Regions from separate parts of the Bradyrhizobium sp. BR 1433 genome, predicted to be linked through region 1. Evidence: riboswitches for the same ligand, from Rfam matches in the RefSeq annotation. Region 1 holds a riboswitch; the other holds the start of a gene.
The links. Region 1 has a riboswitch for S-adenosylmethionine ahead of ACSKB9_RS27705 (O-succinylhomoserine sulfhydrylase). Riboswitches for the same ligand answer to the same signal wherever they lie in the genome.
Positions count from the first base shown of each region.

Region 1 (5,658 bases):
AAGGGCTGGGATTACGCCAAGTTCCTGCTCGGCAATGAGCGCACCGGCATCGCCCGGGTCGGCGTTTCGAAGGAGCGGCTGCGCCGCATCCGCGCGCTGGCCTCCAAGGTCGAGGCCGGCGGCCGTCCGGTGCTCGAGGATCCGGCGTTCCGCGAGAAGCTCACGGCCTGCGAGATCGAGCTGAAGGCGCTCGAGCTCACCCAGCTCCGCGTCGTCGCCGACGAGGGCAAGCACGGCAAGGGCAAGCCCAATCCGGCGTCCTCGGTGCTCAAGATCAAGGGCTCGGAGATCCAGCAGACCACCACCGAGCTGTTGATGGAGATCATCGGTCCGTTCGCCGCGCCCTATGACGAGCACGGCGATGCCGGCTCCAACGAGAGCATGGATTGGACCGCGCAGATCGCGCCGAGCTACTTCAACAACCGCAAGGTTTCGATCTACGGCGGCTCCAACGAGATCCAGCGCAACATCATCAGCAAGGCGGTGCTGGGGCTTTGATCCTCTCCCTCTCCCCGCTCTTCGCGGGGAGAGGGTTGGGGTGAGGGGCATCTCTCCGAGCAACGACTGCCGAGAGACCTGTACCCCCTCACCCGGATCGCTTCGCGATCCGACCTCTCCCCGCAAGCGGGGCGAGGTGAAGAGGCCCCGGCTTGAACAACGATCAGTTAGTTAAGGGAACGAACATGGATTTTGATCTGTCCGAGGAGCAGCGGCTTCTCAAGGAAAGCGTCGACGGGTTGCTGGCGGATGCCTACGACTTCGATGCGCGCAAGAAGTACATGAAGGAGAAGGGCGGCTGGAGCAAAGCGCTCTGGGGCAAGCTCGCCGAGCAGGGCCTGCTTGGTCTGCCCTTCGCGGAGACCGACGGAGGCTTCGGCGCCGGCGCGGTCGAGACCATGATCGTGATGGAAGCGCTCGGCAAGGCGCTGGTGGTCGAGCCTTATCTGGCCACCGTCGTGGTCGCCGGCGGTTTCCTGCGCCATGGCGGCTCGGCCGAGCAGAAGGCCAAGCACATTCCCGGCATCATCGACGGCAGCAAGACCTTCGGCTTCGCCCAGCTCGAGAAGAACTCGCGCTACGATCTGTTCGACGTCGTGACCACGGCGAAGAAGAAAGGCGCCGGCTGGGTGATCGACGGCGAGAAGTTCGTCGTGCTCAACGGCGAGAACGCCGACACCTTGATCGTGACCGCGCGCACCAAGGGCGGTCAGCGCGACAAGACCGGCATCGGCGTGTTCCTGGTTCCGGCGGATGCCAAGGGCGTCACCAGGAAGGGCTATCCGACCCAGGACGGCCTGCACGCGGCCGACATCACCTTCACCAATGTCGAGATCGGTGCTGACGCCGCGATCGGCGATCCCGAGAACGGCCTGCCCCTGATCGAGCGCGTCGCCGACGAAGCCCGCACCGCGCTGTGCGCGGAAGCCGTCGGCGCGATGGACGAATCGCTGAAGGAGACGGTCGAGTACATCAAGACCCGCAAGCAGTTCGGCGTTGCGATCGGCTCGTTCCAGAGCCTGCAGCACCGCGCCGCCGACATGTTCGTGGCGCTGGAGCAGGCCCGCAGCATGTCAACGTTCGCCACCATGGCGTCGGACTTTAATGATGCCAAGGAGCGTGCGTCGGCGGTTGCCGCCGCCAAGGTGCAGGTCGGCAAGTCCCTGAAGTTCGTCGGCCAGCAGTCGATCCAGCTTCACGGCGGCATCGGCATGACCATGGAAGCCAAGATCGGCCACTACTTCAAGCGGCTGACCATGATCGAGAACACCCTCGGCGACACCGACTATCACCTCCGTCGCGTCAGCGAGGGCGGCGGGCTGTTGGCGTAAGTTACGCGAGACTGCACCTGCACCAAGATCGTCATGCCCGGGCTTGTCCCGGGCATCCACGTCTTGGCGGGACAAAAGACGTGGATGGCCGGGACAAGCCCGGCCATGACGGGAACAAGAACACAAGGGAGCACGTCAATTGAAAAACACCCCGTTCGATCTCACCGGCCAGGTTGCGGTCATCACCGGCTCGAGCCGCGGCATCGGCCGCTCCTCGGCGGAGCTTCTGGCAAAACTCGGCGCCAAGGTCGTGATCTCCTCGCGCAAGGCGGATGCCTGCCAGGAAGTCGCCGACGGCATCAAGAACGCGGGCGGCGATGCGCTCGTCATCCCCTGCAACATCGCGCGCCGCAGCGAGGTCGAGGCGCTGGTCTCGGGGACGATCAAGCATTACGGCAAGATCGACATCCTGGTGTGCAACGCCGCGGTGAACCCGTATTACGGCCCGCTGCTCGACATCACCGACGAGGCGTTCGACAAGATCATGGGCTCGAACGTCAAGAGCAACATCTGGCTGTCCGCGCTGGCGATCCCGCAGATGGCCGAACGCGGCAAGGGTTCGGTCGTGATCATCTCCTCGATCGGCGGACTTCGGGGTTCTACGGTGATCGGCGCCTACGGCATCTCCAAGGCCGCCGACTTCGCACTGTGCCGCAGCCTCGCCGGCGAGTGGGGCCCGAAGGGCGTGCGCGTCAATTGCGTGGCGCCGGGCCTGGTGAAGACCGATTTCGCCCGCGCGCTGTGGGAGGACCCGGACAATCTGAAGCGCCGCACCGCATCGACGCCGCTCCGCCGCATCGGCGAGCCCGACGAGATCGCAGGCGCTGTGGCCTATCTCGCTTCCGACGCGTCGACCTTCATGACCGGCCAGACCATCGTGGTCGACGGCGGCGTCACGACGGCTGCGACTTAATCTTCAAGAGAAGCCGTCGTGGCCGGGCAAGCCCGGCCACGACGCGTTGCTTCAGACTTGCTCCAGCGCCCGCTCGAAATCCTCGATCAGGTCGTCGGGATGCTCGAGCCCGGCCGAGAAGCGAATGAAACCTTCGCTGATACCAAGTTCGGCGCGGGCCTCCGGCGCCAGGCGCTGATGCGTCGTGGTCGCGGGATGCGTGACGAGGCTCTTGGCGTCGCCGAGATTGTTGGAGATGCGCGAGATCTTCAGCGCGTTGAGGCAGCGGAAGGCGCCAGCCTTGCCGTCCTTCACCTCGAAGCCGACCAGTGTCGAGCCGGCGCCCATCTGCTTCTTCACCGTCTCGGCCTGCGGATGGTCGGGGCGGCCCGGATAGACCAGCCGCGTGATCTTCGGATGCTTGGCCAGCGCCTCGGCGATCTTCGCCGCGTTCTCGGTCTGGGCACGGACGCGGACGCCGAGCGTCTCCAGCCCCTTCAGCAGCACCCAAGCGTTGAACGGCGACAGCGACGGCCCGGTCTGGCGCATGAAATTGTGGATGTGCTCGGCGATGAAGGCTTCCGACGACAGGATGACGCCGCCGAGGCAGCGGCCCTGGCCGTCGATATGCTTGGTCGCGGAATAGACCACGACGTCGGCGCCGAGCGACAGCGGGCTCTGCCAGATCGGCGTCGCGAACACATTGTCGACGATCAGCCGGGCGCCGCCGCTATGCGCGATCCTGGCGATCGCACCGATGTCGAGCACGTCGAGCGTCGGATTGGTCGGGCTCTCCAGGAAGAAGGTCTTGGTGTTCGGCCGCAACGCGCGCTGCCATTGATCGAGGTCGAGGCCGTCCACCAGCGTCGTCTCGATGCCGTAGCGCGGCAACAGGTCCTGCACCACGTAGAGGCAGGAGCCGAACAGGGCCTTCGAGGCCACCACATGATCGCCGGCCTTCAGCGGGGCGAGGATCGCGGTGGTCACCGCGGCCATGCCGGTCGCGGTCGAGCGCGCGGCTTCCGCGCCCTCGAGCTCGATCATGCGGCGCTCGAACATCGCAATGGTCGGGTTGGAATAGCGCGAATAGATGAAGCCGGGGTCCTGGCCCTTGAAGCGCGCCTCGCATTGCTCGGCGGTGTCGTAGACGTAGCCCTGGGTGAGAAACAGCCCTTCCGACGTCTCCCCGAATTGCGAGCGCAGCGTGCCGCCATGGACGAGGCGGGTTTCGGGACGAAAGCGGGCCGTGGTTTCAGATTCAGACATGTGACCTCCGAGGTGGCCATTTCCCCTGGAGAATGGCCACAAAAAACCGGCCTAGAGCAACCTCCACAAGCCGGGATCACACTGTCCCCGGCCTGTTTAGCGACTTATTTAACGTGGCTGCAAGCCGGCCGGCTCAAATCACCACGGGATAAGTGCAGCTGATATTCCCTCGCGCCCTTTCCGTCAAGACGGTCATCGGATAACCCGTAAAAGCCCATATTTTGGGGCTTGATGGCCGCCTGGAGTATGATTTTTGGGCCATCTCGAGGGATCGCCGAGGGACCGCATCGTGTCGTTCACGCTGGAAGATGAATCCAACGGAATCCTGCCCGACCGCATGATCGCGGAGATGGCGGAGGCCGGCCTCATTCTGCCCGCCTATGACTTCGTCGAGAGCCAGATCCAGCCGGCCAGCCTCGATCTGCGCCTCGGTGACATTGCCTACCGGGTCCGTGCCAGCTTCCTGCCGGGACCCGATGCCACCGTCGCCGAGCGGATCGACGAGCTGAAGCTGCACGAGATCGATCTGTCCGACGGCGCGGTGCTGGAGACCAACTGCGTCTACATCGTGCCGCTGTTGGAGAGCCTGGCGCTGCCGCCGGAGATCGTGGCCGCGGCCAACCCGAAGAGCTCGACCGGACGGCTCGACGTCTTCACCCGTGTGATCGCCGACGGCACCCGCCGCTTCGACATGATCGGCGCCGGCTATCACGGCCCGCTCTATGCCGAGATCAGCCCGAAGACGTTTCCCGTGCTGCTGCGCGAGGGTTCGCGGCTCAGCCAGGTCCGCTTCCGGATCGGCGAGGCCACGTTGACCGCCGACGAGCTCGATGCGCTGCATGCCGCCGAGCGGCTGGTCGATATCGACGATGCCGATCTCTCCGATGGCGTTGCGCTTTCCGTCGATCTTTCCGGCGAGAGCTCGGGCGGCTTTGTCGGGTACCGCGCCAAGCGCCACACCGGCGTGGTCGATGTCGATCGCCGCGGCGGCTATGCCGTCGACGACTTCTGGGAGCCGATCAAGGCCCGGCCGACGGCAGTCTCATTCTCGATCCCGGCGAGTTCTACATCCTGGCGTCGAAAGAGGCGGTGCAGGTGCCGCCGGACTACGCTGCGGAGATGGTGCCGTTCGATCCGCTGGTCGGCGAATTCCGCGTCCACTATGCCGGCTTCTTCGATCCTGGTTTCGGCTATGCCGGCGCCGGCGGCAAGGGCGCGCGCGCCGTGCTGGAGGTGCGCTCGCGCGAGGTGCCGTTCATCCTCGAGCATGGCCAGATCGTCGGCCGTCTCGTCTATGAGCGGATGCTGGAGCGTCCCGATGCGCTCTACGGCCAGCGCATCGGCTCGAACTATCAGGCGCAGGGCCTGAAGCTCTCCAAGCATTTTCGCGTGTAATTCCGTTTCGCGCGCGCTTAATTCCGTAGCCCGGATGAAGCGCTAGCGAAATCCGGGACGCTGCATACGCGCAATGAGCTGCCCCGGATTGCGCTTCGCTCCATCCGGGCTACGATTGCGCGCGCGAGGCTTTATCTCGCCAACAAGAACAGCGGGAGCAGACATGACCGGAGAGCAGGACGCGCGCGAAACGCAGTGGCGGAAGTGGCGCAGTGTCGCCGATCTCTATCACGCCTTCTTCACCGGCCTGATCCTCACCGTCGTCACGCGGCGCGG
Region 1 covers NZ_JBPUGG010000001.1:5,763,431-5,769,088, forward strand. Annotated here, with positions in the region: gene pimC (pimeloyl-CoA dehydrogenase large subunit) at 1-498, shown strand, start outside; gene pimD (pimeloyl-CoA dehydrogenase small subunit) at 684-1,829, shown strand; gene ACSKB9_RS27700 (SDR family NAD(P)-dependent oxidoreductase) at 1,969-2,742, shown strand; gene ACSKB9_RS27705 (O-succinylhomoserine sulfhydrylase) at 2,794-3,987, opposite strand; SAM riboswitch at 4,063-4,142, opposite strand; partial or broken gene ACSKB9_RS27710 (2'-deoxycytidine 5'-triphosphate deaminase) at 4,325-5,382, shown strand; gene ACSKB9_RS27715 (hypothetical protein) at 5,546-5,658, shown strand, end outside.

Region 2 (5,658 bases), 1.7 Mb from region 1:
CCTTGTTGGCGAGGAATACGTCGCGCCACATCGTCGGGTCCGAGGCCGCGATGCGGGTGAAGTCGCGGAAGCTGCCGGCGGAGAATTTGATGACCTCGGATTCCGTCACCTGCGCCAGCTCGTCGGCGGTGCCGACGATGGTGTAGGCGATCAGATGCGGCAGATGGCTGGTGATCGCGAGCACGAGGTCATGATGGTCGGGCGTCATGATCTCGACCTTGGCGCCGAGCGCGGCCCAGAACGTTCGCAATCGGTCGGTCGCCGCGGGATCGGTGCCTTCGGGCGGGGTGAGGATGCACCAGCGGTTGATGAACAGCTCGGCGAAGCCGGAATCCGGCCCCGAATGCTCGGTGCCGGCCACCGGATGCGCCGGGACAAAGTGGACGCCGTCAGGCAGATGCGGCGCCATGTCCTTGACGACGGCGCCCTTCACCGAGCCGACGTCGGAGATGATCGCGCCGGGCTTCAGATGCGGCGCGATCTCAGCGGCGACCGGGCCGCAGGCGCCGACCGGGATGCAGAGGATGACGAGGTCGGCATCCTTCACCGCCTCGATGTTGGTCTCGACGACGCGATCAACGATGCCGAGTTCGGCGACGCGCGCACGCGTCTTCTCCGAGCGCGCGGTGGTCACGATCTCGCCGACCAGCCCTTGCGCGCGCGCGCCGCGCGCGATCGAGCCGCCGATCAGGCCGAAGCCGATCAGCGCGATGCGTTGGAAGAGCGGGGCGGTGGTCACGATGTCACTTTCCGGCCAGGAAGTCGCGCAGCCCCTCGACCACGAGGCGGTTGGCCTCCTCGGTGCCAATGGTCATGCGCAGCGCATGCGGCAGCTTGTAATTGTTGAGTGCGCGCAGCACGAGGCCGCGCCGTGTGAGATAGGCGTCGGCTTCCGCCGCGGTCTTGCCCTTGTCGGTCGGGAAATGGATCAGCACGAAATTGGCGACGCTCGGCGTCACCTTCAGCCCGAGCTTGCCGATCTCCTCGGTCAGCCAGTTGCGCCATTGTTCGGTGTGGGTTCGCGACATCTGCACATGCGCCGAGTCCTCGATCGCCGCCACCGCCGCCAGCATCGCCGGCGTCGTGACGTTGAACGGACCGCGGATACGGTTGCAGGCATCGACGATATGCGCCGGCCCGAACATCCAGCCGATCCGCAGCGCCGCAAGGCCGTGGATCTTCGAGAAGGTGTGCGTCACCACCGTGTTGTCCGTGGTCGCGACCAGCTCGATGCCGAGCTCGTAGTCGTTGCGCGAGACGTAGTCGGCATAGGCGGCGTCGAGCACCAGCAGCACATGCGACGGCAGCGCGGCGCGCAGCCGCTTGACCTCGTCGAACGGGATGTAGGTGCCGGTCGGATTGTTCGGGTTGGCGAGCCAGACCAGTTTCGTGCGCGGCGTCACCACCTTGAGTATGGCGTCGACGTCGGCCGTGAAATTGGTCTCGGCCGCGATCACGTTCCTGGCGCCGTTCGCCATGGTGGCGATCGGGTAAACCAGGAAGCCGTGGGTGGTCGAGATCGCCTCGTCGCCGGGCGCGAGATAGGTGTGCGCCAGCAGGTTGAGGATTTCGTCGGAGCCGGCGCCGCAGATGATGCGGTCGGGATCGAGCCCGTAGGCGCGGCCGATCGCCTCGCGCAGCACGCGCGAGGTGCCTTCCGGATAGTCCTCGAGATGGTCAGCCGCCGCCTTGTAGGCCGCGATCGCCTTCGGAGACGGCCCGAACGGCGTCTCGTTGGCGGACAGCTTGAACACTTTGCGGCCCGGTTCCGGCACCGGGCTCTTGCCGGGCGTGTAGGGCGCAATATCGAGGATGCCGGGGTTCGGCACGGGGCGGGACATCATCAACTCCGAACAGAGCGTTTTCGAGCGAAGTGGATACCGGTTCGCGTGAAGAAAACGCGTCAAAACAAAAGCCTGGACGGGCGGCTGGCTCTTACTTCAGGTCCTGGCCGATCCGTTAGAGGGCACCGTATAGCGCGTTGCGTGGCTGCCGACGAGGGCCGACGAGCGGACCGAGGCGCCGGCCTTGATCAGGGCGAGCTTGATGGCCTCGAAATCGTGTCCGGTGACCGAGACCAGGAGCGCCGCGCCGTCGAAAGCGGTGTCGGGGACCGCGACGATCTCGGCGAGCGGCGCAAGCGCCCGGGCGACATCGGCGTTCCAGCCGGAGACGCGCACGCTCCAGGTCTGCACTTCGGTGACCATGGCGTCGTCGGCGACCCGCGAGATCACGAACACCGGCAGCGCGGCGGGATGGTCGGCGCGTTCGAGGAACGGCAGCCGCGCGATGATCTTCGGCGCGCCACTGGCCTCGAGCGCATTCCACCACGCCGTACGGCTTGCGATCGCGGAGACCAGCGCGAGGTCGCCCTTCGACTTCGCCACCGCCTCGACCGCGGCCTGTGCGCTGAAATGCGACACGTAAGGCACCACGAAGCCGAAGTGAAACCGCGCCGAGTTCGCGCATGGCCGACTTGCCGACCGAAACATCGGCATGCACCGCGAACGGCGCCTGCACATAGGTGAAGGTCGAGATGATGACGCGCCAGATGCTCTCGATGGTGTCGAGCGGCAGGATGCCGCGATGACGCCGCACCAGCTCGCGCATCATGCTGGCCTCGCGTGCCGGGCGGAATGCCGAGCCGACCTCCTGGGTCTCTCGACCTGGATCAGGCGGTCGATGATGTCGCCGCGCGCCATCAACAGGCGGTGTACCTGCTCGTCGATCGCATCGATCTCCTTGCGCAGATCCTGCAGCGAGGGCGGCGACGGGGGTGGGTTGGACATGCTCTCAAACCTTGTCGTCAGGGCGGCCCGTTGCCGCATCGGACAGGGTCCCTGATTAGGAAAGACGGGCAGCGAAAGCAAAGAGAAACGTCGCAGGCGTGCCTTGCGCATTCGGTTAACCAATCGGCCGTGGACGGGGCTGTCTTGACGGCGGGGGGCATGGGGACTACGTTCCCTGCGTCCCGTGGTCATTTGAGCCGGCCGGCTTGCAGCCACGTTAAACAACTCGCTAAACAGGCCGGGGACCTTATCAGCTCCCGGCCGAACCTTTGTTCAGGCCGGGTTTTTTATTGGCCTGAGGTCCGTCGAGCCTCCCGCGCGGAGGCAGGGTCGCCTAGATGAGCAACGTGCGTCCGATACCGAGCCCACAAACCCCGAGCGATGATCGCGCCCATGAGGCCGACCATCCGTCGTCATTGGTGGCGAAGTTCGGGATGGACCAGCCGCTCAAGCTCGATTGCGGCGTCGATCTCGCACCATTCCAGATCGCCTACCAGACCTATGGCGAGCTCAATGCCGACCGCTCCAACGCGATCCTGGTCTGCCACGCGCTGACCGGCGATCAGCATGTCAACAACATCCATCCCGTCACTGGCAAGCCCGGCTGGTGGGAGACCATGGTCGGCATCGGCCGGCCGATCGATCCCGACAAGTACTTCATCATCTGCTCCAATGTGATCGGCGGCTGCATGGGCTCGACCGGCCCTGCGTCGTTGAACCCCGCGACCGGCAAGGTGTGGGGACTCGATTTCCCGATCATCACCATCCCCGACATGGTGCGTGCGCAGGCGATGCTGATCGATCGTCTCGGCATCACGACGCTGTTCTGCGTGGTCGGCGGCTCGATGGGCGGCATGCAGGTCCTGCAATGGACCGCGGCCTATCCGGAGCGCGTGTTCTCGACGCTCGCGATCGCCTGCTCGACGCGCCACTCGGCGCAGAACATCGCGTTCCACGAGCTCGGCCGCCAGGCCGTGATGGCCGATCCGGACTGGCGCGGCGGCCGCTATGTCGACGAGGACACCCATCCGCACCGCGGATTGGCGGTGGCGCGGATGGCCGCGCACATCACCTATCTCTCGGACGCCGCGCTGCACCGCAAGTTCGGACGGCGGATGCAGGACCGCGAGCTGCCGACCTTCTCGTTCGATGCGGATTTCCAGGTCGAGAGCTATCTGCGCTACCAGGGCTCGTCCTTTGTCGAGCGCTTCGATGCCAACTCCGATCTCTGATCTGACCCGCGCGATGGACTATTTCGACATCGCCGCCGACCACAACGGCGTGCTGGCGAAGGCGTTCACCGGCATCCAAACGCGGTTCTGCGTGGTGTCGTTCACCAGCGACTGGCTGTTTCCGACCTCGGAATCGCGCGCGCTGGTGCATGCGCTGAACGCGTCGAGCGCGCGGGTGTCGTTCGCCGAGATCGAGACCGACAAGGGGCACGATGCCTTCCTGCTCGACGTGCCCGAATTCCTCGAGATCTCCCGTGCCTTCCTGCCGGCCGCAGCCAAGGCGCGCGGACTGAAGGACGGCGGCCAGTCATGAGCATGCAGCAGACATTGCCCTTGCCGGGCATCGCGCCGGAGCGGACCGGCGGCCATCGCACCGATCATCTGCTGGTCGCCGACATGGTGCGGCCGGGCTCGCGCGTGCTCGATGTCGGCTGCGGCGATGGCGAGCTGTTGCAGCTCTTGGAAAGCCGCGGCATCGACGGCCGCGGAATTGAGCTGTCACGCGAGGGCGTCAATGGCTGCGTCGCCAAGGGGCTCGCCGTGGTGCAGGGCGATGCCGACACCGATCTCGTCAACTATCCCGACGATGCGTTCGACTACGTGATCCTGTCGCAGACCTTGCAGGCGACGCGGCAGCCCAAGGTGGTGCTGGAGAATCTGCTGCGGATTGGCCAGCGCGCCATCGTCTCGTTCCCGAATTTCGGGTTCTGGAAGATGCGGCTGCAGCTTCTGATCGGCGGCCACATGCCGCGCACCGAGAATTTGCCGGCGAGCTGGTACGACACCTCGAACATCCACTTCTGCACCATCAAGGATTTCGTGCAGCTCTGCGAGGAGATCAACGTCAAGATGGAGCGCGCGGTGGCGCTCGATCTCTACGGCCGTCCGGTGCCGCTCAACCTGCCGTGGTGGGTGTGGAACATGTTCGGCGAGCAGGGCGTGTTCCTGCTCAGCCGGGGTGGGCAGGGGAAGTGACGTCATGGCGTCATTCCGGGGCACGCGAAGCGTGAACCCGGAATCTCGAGATTCCGGGTTCGATGCTGCGCATCGCCCCGGAATGACAGGACTACACCGGCGCCGCCACCAGCGACCGCGGATCGCGCACCGGCCAGCGGCCGGCTTCGACCAGCGCGATGAAGCGCTCGACCATCTCGTTGAACAGCGCCGGCTCCTCGAGGTTGAGGACGTGGCCCGACTTCGGGAAGAACGAGAGGCCGGCGGCCGGCAGATGCTGCTTCAGGAACATGCTGGGCGCGATGCAATTGTCGTCCTCGTCGCCGCACAAGATCAGCGCCGGCGTCGCGGCGCGCTTGATGGCGTCGGTCATGGTGTAGATCGAGGGCCGACCGCCCTGGAAGCTGCGCATCGTGTTGGCTGAGCCTCTGGCGTCGTGGCGGGCGAGCGCGGCGTAGAAATCGGCGTGGCCGCGCGGATCCTTGACCAGGAACGGAATCCGGCTCGGCGCCTCGCGCGTCACCTTGGCGACCTCGACCGCGCCGATGCTCTCATATTGCTCGGCATTGGCACGGCACTGCGCGCGGAAGGCATCGAGATTCTCGAGGCTGGAGCCGGAGCCGACGGCGGCCAGCGTCATCGACAGCGCGCGCTCCGGCGCGTTGAGGGCGACCTGCAGCGAC
Region 2 covers NZ_JBPUGG010000001.1:4,061,521-4,067,178, reverse strand. Annotated here, with positions in the region: gene ACSKB9_RS19850 (prephenate/arogenate dehydrogenase family protein) at 1-739, opposite strand, end outside; gene hisC (histidinol-phosphate transaminase) at 744-1,841, opposite strand; partial or broken gene ACSKB9_RS19840 (chorismate mutase) at 1,941-2,789, opposite strand; SAM riboswitch at 2,964-3,043, shown strand; partial or broken gene metX (homoserine O-acetyltransferase MetX) at 3,128-4,334, shown strand; gene metW (methionine biosynthesis protein MetW) at 4,331-4,996, shown strand; gene ACSKB9_RS19825 (alpha/beta fold hydrolase) at 5,088-5,658, opposite strand, start outside.
Region 2: it holds a riboswitch for S-adenosylmethionine, as region 1 does, so the genes downstream of both, metX (homoserine O-acetyltransferase MetX) here and ACSKB9_RS27705 (O-succinylhomoserine sulfhydrylase) in region 1, are expected to answer to the same signal.